Tenggerimyces flavus: one gene and its partner. The protein of the gene in region 1 interacts with the protein of each later gene in a pairwise test. Links are inferred from orthologs where the notes say so. Each region holds a gene or a part of one and is shown on either strand. Other genes may lie near its edges.

Region 1 (7,876 bases):
AGCTGCTCGTCCTCGTCGGCACGTTCCAGCTGATGGCCGGCATCCGTACGGCGTTCATCGAGCCCAACCTGAGCTGGTTCACCGATCAGGTGCGCAACGGCAAGATGGATCTCTACCTGATCCAGCCGGCGTCGAGCCTGTTCCTGGCCAGCCTGAGCTCGCACTCGCCGGTGGCCCTCACCAGAGCGGTCCTCGGCCTGGCGGTCATCGGCGGAGGCATCGCGGACCACGGCAAGCTCCCCACGATCGCCGGCCTGCTCACCTGGCTACTACTGCTCGCCACCGGCACAGTGATCATGTGGAGCCTCGGCGTTCTCGTGTCCTGCTTGGCGTTCTGGGCACCACGGCTGGAGCTCGACATCCTGTTCAGCTCGGCACTGAACCTCGCGCGCTACCCGGTCGACATCTACAGCCGACCACTGCGCATCGTGCTCACCTACCTGTTCCCGATGGCGGTCGTGACCACGCTCCCGACCACAGCGCTGCTGCGCGGCCCGACCCTCGTCGGTACGGCGGCAGCCATCGCCGCCGGCGCCGGCATCGCGCTGCTCGCGATCGGTGCATGGTCGGTGGGCGTGCGCCGCTACACCGGTGCGACGTCCTGACCACGCAGGTGCACGTTCTCCAACAGGGCAACGGCAACCAGACAGGCGACCATGCTGGAGCCGCCGTACGACACGAACGGCAACGGCAGCCCGGTGATCGGCATCAGCCCGAGCGTCATGCCGACGTTCTCGAAGATCTGCGCGGCGAACCAGCACACGACGCCGCCGGCGAGCAGGCGGCCGAACAGGTCGGGCGCAGCGCGCGCGATGCGTACGCCGCGCCACAGCACGAACGCCAGCAACAGAAGCAAGGCGCTCGAGCCTACGAAGCCGAGCTCCTCCCCCGCCACCGTGAACACGAAGTCGGTGTGCTGCTCGGGAACGTACGCACCGCTCGTCCTGCTGCCGTGGAACAAGCCCGCCCCGAACAGCCCGCCCGACCCGATCGCGACCCGCGCCTGCTCGGCGTTGTAGCCGATCCCCTCCGGATCGACGCCAGGGTTGACGAACGCGGTGAGCCGCGCGAGCTGGTAACCCTCCAGCAGCCCCACCCGCACGGCGGCGTACCCGGCCGTCGCCGCGACGAGTACGAGTCCGGCGAGAAAGCGCAACGGCGTGCCCGCGAGCGCCAGGACGCCGAATCCTGTGACCAGCAGGACGAACACGGTACCGAGGTCGGGTTGGATCGCGACCAGCCCGATGGGCACCGCGGCAACGGCGAGCGCCCAGAGCAGATCGGACCGCGCCGATCGGGTCGAACGGCGGGCATTGTCTCTCCGTTCGGCGAGGACTACTGCCATCCCGACGACGATCGCGACCTTCGCGAACTCCCCGGGCTGTAAGGAGAAACCGCCCGGCAGCCGGATCCAGGACTGGGATCCGTTCACGGTCGCGCCCAGCACGAGCACGAGGACCAGTCCCGCCACCACGACCAGGTAGCAGGCCGGCGCGTACAGCCGCAGCCGGCGATGGTCGATCATCGCGACCGGAACGGCGATCACCACGCCGATCAGGATGTTGAGGATCTGCTTCAGCAGGTAGGCCTGCGGGTCACCACCGGTGAGAGACGGCCGGTGCGCGGTCGCCGACCACACCAGCAGACAACCCAACGCCAGCAGGGCGATCACCGCGACGAGCAGCGACCAGTCGAGCTGCCGGGCGGCGGTCGACCCGGCATGGCGAGGCGGAGCGACGGCAGTCATCGCAGCGCCTCCCACAATCGCCGCACCGCGGGACCCGAGGTGGCCGCGCCCGTACCGCCCTGCGAGACCATCATCACCACGGCGTACCTCTGGTCGAACGACGCGAACCACGATGTCGACTGCCTGCCGTCGACCTCGGCAGTCCCGGTCTTCGACGCGACCGGCGTCTTGTCGAGCCGGAACCCGGCGAACGGCGCCGCGCCCGTGCCCGACACCGTGGTCTTGCGCAGGGCCGCCTGCAGATAGCGCAACTGCGACGGCGTCAACGGCAGCTTGCCGGCCACCTTCGGTACCTGTTTCCGCAACGAGGGCTGCAGGAGCGAGCCGCCGTTCGCGAGCGCCGCGTACGCACGAGCGAGCTGCAACGGCGTCACCGTGGTGTCGCCCTGCCCGATCGCGAGCAGCGCGGCGTGCCCGGCGTACGAGGTCTGGCGTCCGACGTGGCCGGCGCGTTCGCCCGGCAGGTCGAGTCCAGTACGCCGACCGAAGCCGAACGCGGCGGCTGCGGCCTCGATCGCGTCGTCCCGCCGATGGTCGAGCCCGACCTGGTAGAAGAACGTGTCGCACGACACCGCGAGGGCGTCGGCGAGCGAGAGGTCGCCGTACGCGAGCGACTCGAAGTTGCGGAACGTACGGCCGACGATCTCCATCGTGCCCGGGCAGGGCAGCTGCTCCGACGTCCGGAAGCCGTGGGTGAGAGCCGCGGTCGCCGAGACCACCTTGAACGTCGACCCCGGCGCGTACTCGCCCTGCGTGGCGCGCGCCACCAAGGGCGCGTCGCCCGAGGCGAGCAGCCGCTTCCGCTCGGCGCTTGTTAGACCGTCTAGCCAGAGTGAGGGATCGTAACCAGGGTTACTGGCCATCGCGATCACTCCACCCGTTCGCGCATCGAGGACGACGATCGCGCCGGCGTCGGCGACGTACTTCCGCTTGGTGACCTTGTCGAAGCGGGTCCGCGTCGCGGCGAGGGTCTTCGCGAGCTCGCGCTCGGCGAGGGCCTGGATGCGAACGTCGAGGTTCGTGACGAGGTCCGCGCCAGGCTTCGCGGGCCGCTCGGACACCACCGACAGCACCCGGCCCTGCGCGTCGATCCGCACGGTCCGCTGACCCGGCGTGCCGCGCAGCAGCGCGTCGTACTGCTTCTCCAGCCCGGCCCGCCCGACCAGGTCGGTCGTCCGCAGTTCGCCGTGGGACGCGTCGAGCTCGGTGCGGTTGACCGGCGCGACGTAGCCGAGCAGATGCGCGGCGGAAACCCCATCGGGCTTGGGAAAACGCCGCGTCGCACGGGAGTCGACGACCACGCCCGGGAAGTGCTCCGATCGCTCGGAGATCGCGAGCGCTGCCTGGGTCGACACGTTCCGGGCGATCGGCACCGGTTCGTACGGCTGGCCGCTCCAGCACACCGGCGGGCGGCGGGCCCCGGGCGTCCCGCAAGGCACCGTCCGCGCGGCCAGGTCGGCACCGGGCTTCCCGAGGACGGAGCCGAGCCGGTCGTACAGCGCGGTCCGGCCAGGCTTGTCCAGCTTGCCGACCGCCGAAGGATCGACGAGCACGGTGAGGGCGCTCTCGTTGTCGACGAGCGGGCGGCCGTTCCGGTCCAGGATCCGGCCACGGACGGCGGGCACCGAGATCGTCCGCAGCTCGCCGACGTCGGTCATGGGTGCGCTGGGTTCGACAGGGCGGGCGACCTGCACGATCCAGAGCCGGCCGAGCAGGACGGCGACCAGCGTGAGCACGAGCAGCTGGAGGATGGCCATCCGCGCCGTGGTCCTCGCGTTCACTGCGGCGCGACCCGGGCTGACAGCGGTACGAGGACGAGCGCGAGCACCGCCGCGGAGAGGATCGACGTGCCGCCGGCACTGAGCAGGACCGACCAGTCGACTCGCGGATCGCCAAGCAGGACGTCGATTCCGGCGTACGTGGCGAGTGTGAGCGCGGCGCCACCGGTCATCGCGAGCACGCCGATGAGGACCCGGTGGTTGCCGTCGTCGGCGCGGGTCACGCCAGCGGCGCCGACGAGGTACGCCGCGAGCGTGAACGACAGTGCCCACAGTCCGGCGACCCCGTCCGCCGGCGGCGCGACGTCGACGAGCAGACCGGCGCAGAACCCCAGCACCGCACCGAACGCCGGCCCCCGCACGTACGCGAACGCCAGCACGGCGACGAGCGCCAAGGAGACGCTCGGCAGCAGCGTGACCTGGACCAGCCAGGCGACCAGAACGACAGCCGCGGCGAGCAGCATCAGCGCTCCCCCACCACGACACCGACGACATCGAGGGCAGTGAGATCGACGTACGGATCCACCGACGCCTTCGGCGCGACACCCGCGGTCGCCGGATCCACCGAGACGACGCGGCCGATCGGAATCCCCGCAGGGTAAGGCGATCCGTTCGGCGATCCCCAGGTGACCAGCCGGTCACCCTGCTTGACCCGGGCCGAGTGGTCGACGAGCTGCAGCGTCAACCTGGCCTTGCCGACCACATCGCCTGTCCCGTGCAGGAAACCGAGCTCGCGGCTCGTCTCCAGCCGCCCACCGACGGTCGACGTGGCGTCGCCGAGCAACAGGACGGTCGCGCTCGTCGTACCCGCGCGAACGACCCGGCCGACGAGCCCGTCGGCCGCGACCACGGCCTGGTCGGCGCGAACCCCGTCCCGCGTGCCGACATCGAGAGTCACCGTATGCGCGAAGCTCTGCTGCGCCCCGAAGCCCACGACCCGCGCCGGGACTGTGTGCCCGGCCGAGCGAAGCTGGTCGACGGCTCGCCCTTCCGCACGGCGTTCGGCGTCCGTCCGAAGCTGCCCGCGCAGGGCGGCGTTCTCCTCACGCAGTTTCAGCAGTTCGCTCCGCTGCTCGCCGAGCGAGGCGACATCCCTTGCCGCGTTGACGATCGGACGCGTCGCGACCCGCGCGCCGAGCTGCAGCGGAGCGACCGCCTCAGCCACCGCGGCGCGTACGGCGTTCAACGGAGACTCCTCGACCGCGAGGTCGACGGTGACGAGCGAGAACGAGCCGAGCAGGAGCAGCACCAGCAGCACCCGGGACCGCGGCCGCATCATCTCTTGCGGGGCTCGGAGACCAGCACCCGTCGAAGCGTCTCGAACTCCTCGACGCACATGCCGGCGCCGGCCGCGACCGACTGCAGCGGGTCGTCGGCGACCCGTACGGGCACCCCGGTCTCGTGCTGGAGGCGGGCGGCGAGCCCGTTCAGCAACGCACCGCCGCCGGTGAGGATGATGCCCCGCCGGACGATGTCGCCGGCGAGTTCGGGCGGGCAGGTGTCGAGCGTGGTGCGGACCGCGTCGATGATCGCGTTGACGGGTTCCTCGAGCGCCTTGCGGATCTCGTCGGTGGACACCGTGACGGTCTTCGGCAGCCCGCTGACGAGGTCGCGTCCGCGTACGTCCGCCTCGGGCTCGTCCGGAACGGGGAACGCCGAGCCGATCGTCGACTTGATCTCCTCGGCGGTGCGCTCGCCGAGCATCAGCGAGTACTCCTTCTTGAGGTAGGAGATCACCGCCTTGTCGAGCTCGTCGCCGGCGACGCGGATCGAGCAGCTCGTGACGATTCCGCCGAGAGAGATGATCGCGACCTCGGTCGTCCCGCCGCCGATGTCGACGACCATGTTGCCAGTGGGCTCGTGCACGGGAAGCCCGGCGCCGACCGCGGCAGCCATCGGCTCCTCGATCAGGTAGACCATCCGGGCGCCAGCCTGGTAGCCGGCGTCGCGGACCGCGCGCTGCTCCACGGTGGTGATGCCGGACGGGACGCAGACGACCAGCCGCGGCTTGGCGAAGTAGCGCCGCTTGTGCACCTGCTGGATGAAGTACCGGAGCATCTTCTCGGCGGCGTCGAAGTCCGCGATGACGCCGTCCTTGAGCGGGCGGATCGCGGTGATCGTGCCGGGCGTACGGCCGATCATCTGCTTCGCGGCGGTCCCGACGGCGACGATCGTGTTGGTCGCGGTGTTCGTGGCGACGACGGAGGGCTCGCTGAGCACGACGCCGCGCCCGCGCACGTAGACGAGGGTGTTCGCCGTTCCGAGGTCGACGGCCAGATCCCGGCCGAGAAAGCTGTTCGCCATTTCGGTAGCCAGTTTGACACGCTACGTAGCCGTGGCTTGCGGTGACTCGCCGGGGTCATGTCCAAGCTTGGGTGAGATAGACCCGTTCTCGGGCGACGACGCCGTCGGCGAACTCGGTGACGACGACGGCGAGGGCGGGCTCGCCGTCGTCGTTGTCGAGGCGGTACTCGTGCACCCACACGTTCGGGGCGCGTACGGACCACTCAGCCGCGGCTCCGACCTGCGGGAAGTCCAGCCGCACGTCGTCGGCATACAGCGCCGACCAGCCGCGGTCGGAGCGGTGCTTCAGCAGCTTGTCGATCAGGTCTCGGGCGGTGCTCTCGTTCATACGTTCAAGCGTGCGGTGGCGCGAGACCGGGCGGCATGGGGAGGACTACTTAGATTTCCCATTCGGGCGCCTAGATGTCGGGGAAGAACAGCTTGATCTCGCGTGCGGCCGACTCCACCGAGTCCGAGCCGTGGACGAGATTCTCCCGGTTCGACAGGCCCAAATCGCCACGGATCGATCCCGCGGCGGCCTTCCGGGCATCGGTCGCACCGTTCAGCAGGCGTACGGCCTCCACGGCCTCGTCGCCCTCGAGCACCAGCGCCACGAGCGGTCCGCTGATGACGAACTCGCGCAGCGGCGGGTACCAGGCCTTCTCCAGGTGCTCGCCGTAGTGCTGGTCGGCCGTCTCGCCGTCGATCGTGCGCAGATCCATCGCGACGATCGAGAGCCCCTTGCGTTCGTACCGGGCCAGGACGTCGCCGACCAGCCCACGACGGACCGCATCCGGCTTGATCAGGACCAGGGTGCGCTCGGACACGACAGAAACTCCTTAAGAACGAGGTCACGACGGCAAAGCACACGCAGCGTAGCCGACGCTCATCCCTCGCTGGGTGCCTGGGCAGCGATCTTGCGGTCGAAGACGAGGCAGGCGAACCAGAGGATGCCGAAGATCGCGCCGAGCGCGAGCATGATCGACACCACGAATCCGCTCGCGAACGCGGCCACCTGCACCACCGAGCCGAGCACCACGCCGACCGGCTTACGCAGCGTCGCGGCCGCCGCGACGCACATCAGGACGATCGCCAGGCCGCCCCAGATCGCCAACCCACGCGGTGCATCGGCCACGCCGATCGCCACCGGGATCGCGAGCCCGACGATGATCGCCTCGAAGACGAGGATCGCCGACAGCGTTCCCCGCATCACCGTCACGTTCAGGTTCACTGCGCCTCGCCCCGTCCCAACAGCACGCGCGCCTCGCCGGCCGTGATCACCGAGCCGGTCACGAGCACCCCGCCCCCGCCCATCTCCTTGGCCTGTTCGTCAGCCGTGCGGACGGCGGCGTCGAGTGCGTCCGGCAGCAGCGGCGCGACCTCGACCCGGTCCTCACCGAAGATGTCGATCGCGATCTCGGCCAGCTCCGCGGCCGGCATCGCACGCTCGGTGGAGTTCTGCGTCACCACGACGTGGTCCATGACCGGCTCGAACGCCTCGAGCACACCTGCGACGTCCTTGTCCTGCATGACGCCGATCACGCCGACGAGCGGTTCGAACGTGAACGCCTCGCTGATCGCCGCCGCGGTCGCCTCGGCGCCGTGCGGGTTGTGTGCCGCGTCGAGCAGAACGGTCGGGCTCCGGCGGACGATCTCCAACCGCCCCGGCGACGTCACGCCGCCGAACGCCTCGCGAACGATGTCCGCGTTCAATCCCTCTGGGGCGCCGCCGGCGAGGAACGCCTCGACCGCGGCGAGCGCGCAGGCCGCGTTGTGCGCCTGGTGAACTCCGTGCAGGGGAAGGAAGATCTCGTGGTACTCCCCCGACAGGCCCTTCAGCGAGATCATCTGCCCGCCGACCGCGATCTCGCGCTCGACGACGCCGAACTCGATCCCCTCGCGGGCCACGGTCGCACCGACCTCGGCCGCGCGGCGCATCAGCACCTCGGCGACCTCGACCTCCTGCTGCGCGATCACCGCGATCGCGCCAGGCTTGATGATCCCGGCCTTCTCCCGCGCGATCTCCGGCGGCGTGTTGCCGAGGTACTTGGCGTGGTCGACCGCGATC
Region 2 (7,894 bases), 1.8 Mb from region 1 along the record:
GTACAACGAGGTGAACGGCTACCTCGTGCGCTACGGCTCGGTGTCGGTCGCGCTCTATCTCTGGGCCGGCGCCGACTCCGTCATGCAGTACAACGAGGTCTACGGCGGCCCGAACAACGAGTTCGACGGCACGCCGTGGGATCTGGAGTACACGAACTTCAACGTCACGTACCAGCACAACTACTCGCACGACAACGCCGCGGGCTGGATGTCGTACATGGGCAACAGCTCCAACTCCGTCGCCCGCTACAACCTCAGCGTCAACGACAACGGCGTGCTCGTGAAGAACATGCTGTCGACCAACTATTCGCCGACGTACTTCGTCAACAACACGTTCGTCTACGACGGCGCGGACCTCGACTACTTCCATGACGAACGGTTCCTGAGCCGCGTCTACTTCCTGAACAACATCTTCTACAACTACTCGACGGCGGAAGCGACGCCCTGGTATCGAAGGACCGGCGCGCTCCGCCAGGCGGTGTTCTCGAACAACGACTTCTATGAGGCGAGCGGCACCCACTCCACCCAGGAACCGGCCGATCCGCGCGGGGTGGCGGTGGATCCGAGGTTCGTCGGCGACCCGGCGAAGTACCCGACCGGGTTGGGCGTGGACCGGATCCGTAAGGCAGGCGAGCACTTCGCGCTGCGCAAGGACTCGCCGCTGATCGACGCCGGTCGCTACAACCCGCACCTGGGCACGAAGGACTTCGTCGGCACGCATATCTACTACGGCGCCGCGCCCGACATCGGCATGTCAGAACGCAAGCAGGGAAGGAAGGTCGCCCACCCCGTCGACGACGACCCGATCGAGGAAGAGGTCGACAACAGGGTCAACCTCGCGCTGGGCAAGCCGGCGGTCGCGAGCTCGACGCACCCCGGCGCGGGCGGGACGCTCACCGCGGACAAGCTGACCGACGGCAACCTCGCGACCCGATGGGCCGCGGCCGACGACGCGGCGTACCCGGTCACGCTCGACATCGACTTCGGCGCGGACACCACGTTCGACCAGGTCTACCTGGACGAGTACACCGACTCCGGCACGAACCCACGGGTGCAGTCGTTCGCCTTGCAGCGTTGGGATTCCGGCACCAGCCAGTGGGTCACGTTCGCGACCCGCGACGACGGGATCGGGCACGACCGCACCGTGACGGGCTTCGGCGACATCACGACGTCCAAGCTGCGGGTGGCGCTCACCGAGAAGATCCCGACCGAGATCTACACGCCGACGATGACGGAGATCGCCGTCTACAAGGCGACCTAGGCCAGAGACCAGTCCACGGGATCCCCGCCCAGTTCGGCGATCATCTCGTTCGCGCGGCTGAACGGGCGGGACCCGAAGAACCCACGGTCGGCGGACATCGGGCTCGGGTGCGCGGACTCGATGCACGGGACGTCATCGAGCAGCGGGCGGAGGTTCTGCGCGTCGCGGCCCCACAGGATCGCGACCATCGGCTCGTTGCGGTCGACGAGCGCGCGGATCGCCTGGTCGGTCACGTCCTCCCAGCCCTTGCCGCGGTGCGACGCGGGCTTGCCAGGCGAGACGGTGAGGGCTCGGTTGAGCAGCAGGATGCCGCGCTTCGACCAGGGCGAGAGGTCGCCGTTCGCCGGCGCTGGGAGGTCGAGGTCGGCGGTGTACTCGCGGTAGATGTTCTGCAGGCTCCGCGGGATCGGGCGTACGTCCGGCGCGACCGAGAAGCTCAGCCCGACCGGGTGCCCCGGTGTCGGGTACGGGTCCTGCCCGACGATCAGCACCCGCACGTCCGCGAACGGCTGCTGGAACGCACGCAGCACGTTCGCGCCCTCCGGGAGGTAGCGACGGCCGGCGGCGAGCTCGGCGCGCAGGAAGTCACCCAGCGAGGCGATCCGTTCCGCGACCGGCTCGAGCGCTTGAGCCCAGCCGGCCTCGACGACCTCGGTGAGCGGCTTGCGACTCGCTTGCGTCGATGCTGCTGCTGTGTCGACCACGCCGGCCTCCTCCGCTTGCCGTGAGCAGGTCAAGGAGCTTAGTAGGCTCCGAAGCGTGACCCAGCAGCCGTACGGCGCGTTCGATCCGAAGACGTACCAGGCGGTGATCCGCAGGGAGGCGGACGCGTTCGTCGCCGCGTACGCCCACGGCGATCCGGAGGCGCACGTCAAGGCCTGCCCCGGCTGGACGCTCACCCAGCTCGTCGACCACGTCGGCCAGGTCCATCAGTGGGCGCGCGGCATCGTGCTCGGCGAGGGGCCGGGCGACGTGGTGACGACGCCCGCCGAAGACGGCGAGGACCTCGCCGACTGGTACGAGCGGTGCGTCGGCGACCTGCTCGAGACGCTGGCGAGGACCGACCCGAGCAAACCGTGCTGGACGATGCAGCCCGAGAACGAGGTCGCCCGGTTCTGGTCGCGGCGGCAGGCGCTGGAGCTGGTCGTTCATCGGGTCGACGCGGAGGTCGCGGTCGGCGGGTCGGTACGGATCGACGGCGAGGTCGCCGCGGATGGGATCGCGGAGGTGCTCGACCTGTGGCTGCCGCGGATCACCCGCCGGAGCGGGACGCCGGACCTCGCCGCGCCCGTTTTGTTGGCGTGCACCGACCGGGCCGAACGCTGGCTGCTGCGCCCGCCGCACACCGCGGACGTACCGATGGGACCGCCCACGGCCGACGGGCCGGTGCTCGCGGACGACGTCGCCAAGACCGCCGAGGCGACGATCGAGGGAACGGCGGCCGGTTTGCTGATGATGCTGTGGAAGCGGCAGAACGTGTCGGTGGCCGGCGTTAGCCTCAGCGGCGAAGTCGAGGTGGCTCAGTCCTTCCTCGAGTCGCGTCTTACTGCTTAGGAAGGCCTCCGCGTGGGTTTCCAGCTGGTCCCGGCGTCCTATCTGATCCTGCGCAGGGGCGAGGAGGTGCTGCTCTCGCTTCGCGGCGGCACAGGGTGGCGGGACGGGTATTGGTCGCTGCCAGCTGGCCACATCGAGGCCGGCGAGTCCGCAATGGCCGCTTGTCTGCGCGAGGCGGTTGAGGAGATCGGCATCGTCGTACGTCCCGACGACCTGGTGCCGCTGTGCACGGTGCACCGGACGGGTGGGAGCGGCAAACCGGTCGACGAACGCGTCGACTTCTTCTTCGCCGCCGAGGTCTGGGCTGGCGAGCCCACGAACCTGGAGCCGGACAAGTGCGCCGAGCTGGGCTGGTACGGGCTGAAGGACCTGCCGACCCCGGTCGTGGAACCGGTCGACCAGGTGCTCGCCGGACTGCTCAGCGGCCGGCTACCAGCGATCTTCGCCACCGGCCGTTTCGAATGAGGGCGTCCCTCATTCGAATAGCTTGGCCAGCCGCCGTGATCATGTCGGTGATCATGAAGCCAGACCCGTCGAAAACGACCAGTTCGGCTTCATGATCACGCTCATGGGCCGGAGGTTTCGAATGAGGGCGTCCCTGTAGCGATCTCCTCGAGCGAGGGGACCCTCCGCCCTTCGCGAAGTGTGGGGTTCTGGTCGCGACACGCCGGCGTGTCGCGACCAGAACCCCACACTTTGATGGGACATGGTGGATGGGCCGGGCGATTGAATGAAGGTGCCCTTCATCCAAGACGTGGCTGGGTGGCGGGGGTCGAGGTGGCCGGTGGTCCGGGTGTGGCGAGGCCTGGTTGGGTCGGGGGCACCCTGGTCCCATAGGTTCGGACCGGGGTGCCCCCGACCCAAACCGACCAGGCGCGTCCACGGTCCCCAGGGGATGCACCGGCCCATTCGACAGAGGAACTGCCTCATTCGAAACCCGAGGGGCGGCTAGCTGGGCGAGGGCTTCCCGTTCGGCTGAGGCTCGGCCGGCTCGGTCGGCGTCGGCGCCGCAGGCTCGCTGCCGTCGTCGAACGTGACCTTCTTCAGCTGCTTGTTCATGTTGCGCCACAGCAGGATCGTCGCCACGACCAACCCCATGATCACGACGAAGCCGAGCAGTCCGGGTCCCACCCAGACACTCGGGTCCCGCTCGGCCGCGAGCAGCGTCACCACTTGTCCTCACCTCACCCCGGCGAACAGGTCGCTCTCGGGAAGCTCTGTCTCGACGAGACTACGCGCCAGCTCGTAGTCCTCGGTCGGCCAGGCCGCCTGATGCACCTCGAGCGGGCAGACGAACCACGGCCCCTCCGGGTCGATCTGCGTCGCGTGCGCGAGCAGCGCCTTGTCGCGGACCGCGAAGTACTCCGCGCACGGCACCCGCGTCGTGACCCGCGCGTCCCACGCCGGGTCGCGCTTCCACTCGGCCAGCCGCTCGGCGTACGGCGACTCCAGGCCGCGCCGGATCATCTCGTCGTGCAGCGCCAGCGTCCGGGCCCGGTGGAACGAGTGGTGGTAGTACAGCTTCAACGGCTGCCAGGGCGCTCCCGCCTCCGGGTACGCCGAGTCCGAGCCCACCGCCTCCCACGCCGCGACCGTCACCTCGTGGCAGCGGATGTGGTCCGGGTGCGGGTAGCCGCCAGTCTCGTCGTACGTCGTCACCACGTGCGGCTTGAACGACCGCATGACCGCGACGAGCTTCGCCGCCTCCTCGTCGACCGGCCGCGCCGCGAAGCTGCCCTCGGGCAGCGGCGGCAACGGGTCGCCCTCGGGGTAGCCGGAGTCGACGTACCCGAGCCAGACCTGCGAGATGCCGAGGATCTCGCGGGCACGGTCCATCTCCTCGCGCCGGATGTCGGCGAGGTTCGCGAGCACGTCCGGGCGGTCCATGTTCGGGTTGAGGATCGAGCCGCGCTCGCCTCCTGTGCAGGTGACGACGAGGACCTCGACGCCATCGGCGACGTACTTCGCGGTGGACGCGGCGCCCTTGCTGGACTCGTCGTCGGGGTGGGCGTGAACGTGCATCAGCCGAAACGGGCCCGGTGCGGTGGACGGCACCTTGTTTCCTCTCAGTTCAAGCGTGGAGCAACAATGATCGCGCAGACCACCCCACGAACATCCGGAAGGCCGAAGCTATGCCCGCGCATCCGCTGTCCGACCGGTACGGCGGCGCGCGCGGTTCACGACGTACGGCCGGGCTCGTCGCGATCGGCGTCCTGATCGCCGTCGCTGTCGGAATCGTGTTGTGGAGCGGCATTCGTGCGGCTCAGCCGCCGATCGCGGCGCGCGTGATCACGTTCGACCCGGTCTCGGACACCTCGGTGACCGTCCGGCTGCAGGTGGAGGCGACGCGTACGGTGTCGTGCGAGCTCGTTGCGCGGGGCGAACGGATGGCGACGGTCGGAACGTCGCAGGTCGACGTACGTTTCGACGCATCGGACGGCCGCAGGACGCAGCTCGTCACCCATCCGATCGTCACGTCCGACCGGGCGCTGAGCGTGGAGCTGCTAAGCTGTTCGGTTCCTGGACAGGCTCGAACGCGATAGCGCTCGGGCGCAGGCATTGTTAGCCTCAAAGGCCTGTCCGTACGCTGCTGGACACTCGCAGTTCATTCCCAGCTCGGCTTCATTGGCCGTCGGCGTATGGCCCGGCTACGGAACAAGGAGAAACCGTGACGCAACCGACCGACACGAATGTGATCTGGCTCACTCAAGAGGCGTTCGAACGTCTCGAGGCGGAGCTCGAGCACCTCACGGGTCCGGTGCGAGCGGATTTGGCGCGCAAGATCGGTGAGGCCCGCGACGAGGGTGACCTCAAGGAGAACGGCGGCTACCACGCCGCGAAGGAAGAGCAGGGCAAGACCGAGGCGCAGATCCGCAAGCTGCAGGACATGCTGCGGCGCGCGCGGGTCGGCGGCACGCCGAAGGACGACGGCATCGTGCAGCCGGGCATGAAGGTGACGATCAAGTTCGCCGGCGACGACGACACCGAGACGTTCGTACTCGGGTCGCGTGAGCTGCTGGCGTTGGACGACTCGGTCGACATCGAGATCTACTCCCCGAACTCCCCGCTCGGCGCGGCCATCTCCGGCAAGAGCAAGGGCGAGAAGGCGTCGTACACCGCGCCGAACGGACGCGACGTGGCCGTGGAGATCGTCGACACGGTGCCGTTCCAGGCCTAGGTCTCTAGGGAACGAATGCCGCGAATCGTCCTGGGGATCGGTGTCTCCGCCGCTCTCGTGGAGTCTTGGCGCGAGTGGTTCGCGCCGGCGATGCAGCCGTTTCGCTCCGATGCGCTGACCGGTCCTCGGCAGGAGCCGACGCGCGAGGTGCGGGACACCTTCCAGATGTACAACGGGTCCTGGGTCTGGTTCGACGAGGCCGAGTTCGAAGCGTTGCCGTATCGGGTGCGGCGCTCGCTGCTGACCAAGCGCGAGGCGACAGGCAGCGAGAACGGTCGCCGGTTTCCGTGGTGGCCTTCGCTGTTGGCGCGGGTCGGCGACGGTCCGGTGATCGAGTACGTCGAGGAGGGTGTCGCGCCGAGCCGGCATCGTGAGGTGTCCGCGTCGGTGTGGCGCGCGGCGCGCTCGGTCGTTCCGAACGCGAAGGAGCTTGCCGGCACGTTCCCGCCAGGCTCCGGCCCCAACTGCTTCGGCACCGTGATGGCCGGCGCCGGCGTTCCGGGCGCCGCGTCGGAGTGGGTGGTGTGCGAGCCGTTCGAGGAATGGCTCGCGTCCCATACGGTCCCGATCCGCGGCACGGAGTCCGACGACTCTCCCGGCGTCGTGCTCGTCTGGCGCAACACCCAGCGCGTCGTCCTCCACGCCGCCGTCACGATCGGCGGCGGCTGGGCGTTCAGCAAACCGTCGCAGTCCTGGTGCAGCCCCCGCGTGGTCTGGACAGTCCGCGACACCATCGCCCTCAACCGCCACCCCGGCGAGACCCTGGGCCGCTACCGCATGGTCTAGCGGCGGTGCAGTGTCATCCGCATGCCGTGCCTGGGTCGCAGTGTCACCGCAGGCTGCAGCTCGACCGGGTGGCCGGGGACGAGGCGCGGATCCCACCGACGCGCCAACGTGGCCAGTACCAGCACACCCTCGGCCCAGGCGAACGACTCGCCCACGCAGGTCCGCGCCGCCAGGCCGAACGGGAAGTACGTCGTCCGCGACTGCCCCGGCGCCGACTCGTCGAACTCACCCGACGACGACAGCCACCGCGAAGGCCGGAACTCCAACGGGGCGGGCCAGAACCGCGCGTCCCGGTGCAGCACCCACTGGCTCGCCGTACACAACGACCCCGCCGGAATCGTCCAGCCGTCCACCTCGAGGTCGGTCGTCGCGCGCCGCCCGAGCAGCCACACCGGCGGGCGGACCCGCATCGACTCCGCGACGATCGCGTGCGTGCGCGGCAGCCGTTCGATGTCCTCGTACGTCAACGCCCGCGCGGGCAGCGCGTCGAGCTCCTCCCACAGCCACGAGGCGACCGCGCGGTGCTGGTCCAACAGCCACCACGTCCAGGTCAGCAACGTCGCCGTCGTCTCGTGGCCGGCGAGCAGCAGCGTCATCACCTCGTCGCGCACCTGCGTGTCGGACATCGCGTGCCCGTCGTCCCGTACCTCGATGAGCCGCCACAGCAGGTCGTCGCCCGGCGGCCGGGTCCGGCGGGCCGCCACGAGCGAACGTACGACGGCGTCCAGCCGCTGCACCGCCGCGAACAGCCGCTGCCGCCGCGGCGTCGGGACCGCGAGCAGCAGATCGGCACCGGGCAGCATGTAGCGCTGGAAGCCAGCCATCAGCATCGACAGCGACCGCGACACCTCGTCCGACTCCGACCGCACATCGGTGCCGAACAGGGCCTGCCCGACGATCGACAGCGTCAGCGCCGACATCTCCTTCGCCAGATCGAGCTCCGCACCCAGCTGCCAGCGCGCGTCGTACTCCAACGCGGTCGAGACCATCGGTGCCGTGTACGCCGTGATCTGCTTGCTGTGGAAGCTCGGCTGGATCATCCGCCGCTGCCGCCTGTGGTGCTCGCCCTCGCTGGTCAGGAGGCCTTCGCCGAGCAGCACCTTGATCCGCTCGAG

The links.
Region 2: the proteins of ndk (region 1) and JOD67_RS38160 interact in binary tests that used the Escherichia coli proteins (3 or more experiments, as listed by UniProt). The link is inferred for Tenggerimyces flavus from one-to-one orthologs.

Annotation. Positions count from the first base shown.
Region 1 is NZ_JAFBCM010000001.1:6,399,883-6,407,758, forward strand. What follows is about bases 4,932-7,876. They hold ndk (nucleoside-diphosphate kinase), read right to left. Parts: upstream 6,636-7,876; coding sequence 6,228-6,635; downstream 4,932-6,227. Other genes in these bases: JOD67_RS30090 (rod shape-determining protein), read right to left, coding at 4,932-5,829; JOD67_RS30095 (hypothetical protein), read right to left, coding at 5,885-6,157; JOD67_RS30105 (DUF4233 domain-containing protein), read right to left, coding at 6,695-7,039; JOD67_RS30110 (bifunctional folylpolyglutamate synthase/dihydrofolate synthase), read right to left, coding at 7,036-7,876. Outside these bases: JOD67_RS30065 (ABC transporter permease), read left to right, coding at 1-605; rod shape-determining protein RodA, read right to left, coding at 584-1,747; JOD67_RS30075 (penicillin-binding transpeptidase domain-containing protein), read right to left, coding at 1,744-3,504; rod shape-determining protein MreD, read right to left, coding at 3,525-3,989; rod shape-determining protein MreC, read right to left, coding at 3,989-4,801; more of JOD67_RS30090, read right to left, coding at 4,801-4,931. UniProt on the Escherichia coli protein: Major role in the synthesis of nucleoside triphosphates other than ATP. The ATP gamma phosphate is transferred to the NDP beta phosphate via a ping-pong mechanism, using a phosphorylated active-site intermediate.
Region 2 is NZ_JAFBCM010000001.1:8,197,949-8,205,842, forward strand. Bases 112-3,074 are described here. They hold JOD67_RS38160 (uracil-DNA glycosylase), read right to left. Parts: upstream 1,966-3,074; coding sequence 1,258-1,965; downstream 112-1,257. Other genes in these bases: JOD67_RS38155 (galactose-binding domain-containing protein), read left to right, coding at 112-1,261; JOD67_RS38165 (maleylpyruvate isomerase family mycothiol-dependent enzyme), read left to right, coding at 2,021-2,815; JOD67_RS38170 (NUDIX hydrolase), read left to right, coding at 2,828-3,074. In the rest of the region: more of JOD67_RS38155, read left to right, coding at 1-111; more of JOD67_RS38170, read left to right, coding at 3,075-3,280; JOD67_RS38175 (hypothetical protein), read right to left, coding at 3,764-3,988; mycothiol conjugate amidase Mca, read right to left, coding at 3,995-4,870; JOD67_RS38185 (DUF4307 domain-containing protein), read left to right, coding at 4,948-5,358; transcription elongation factor GreA, read left to right, coding at 5,484-5,993; JOD67_RS38195 (hypothetical protein), read left to right, coding at 6,009-6,779; JOD67_RS38200 (cytochrome P450), read right to left, coding at 6,776-7,894. UniProt on the Escherichia coli protein: Excises uracil residues from the DNA which can arise as a result of misincorporation of dUMP residues by DNA polymerase or due to deamination of cytosine.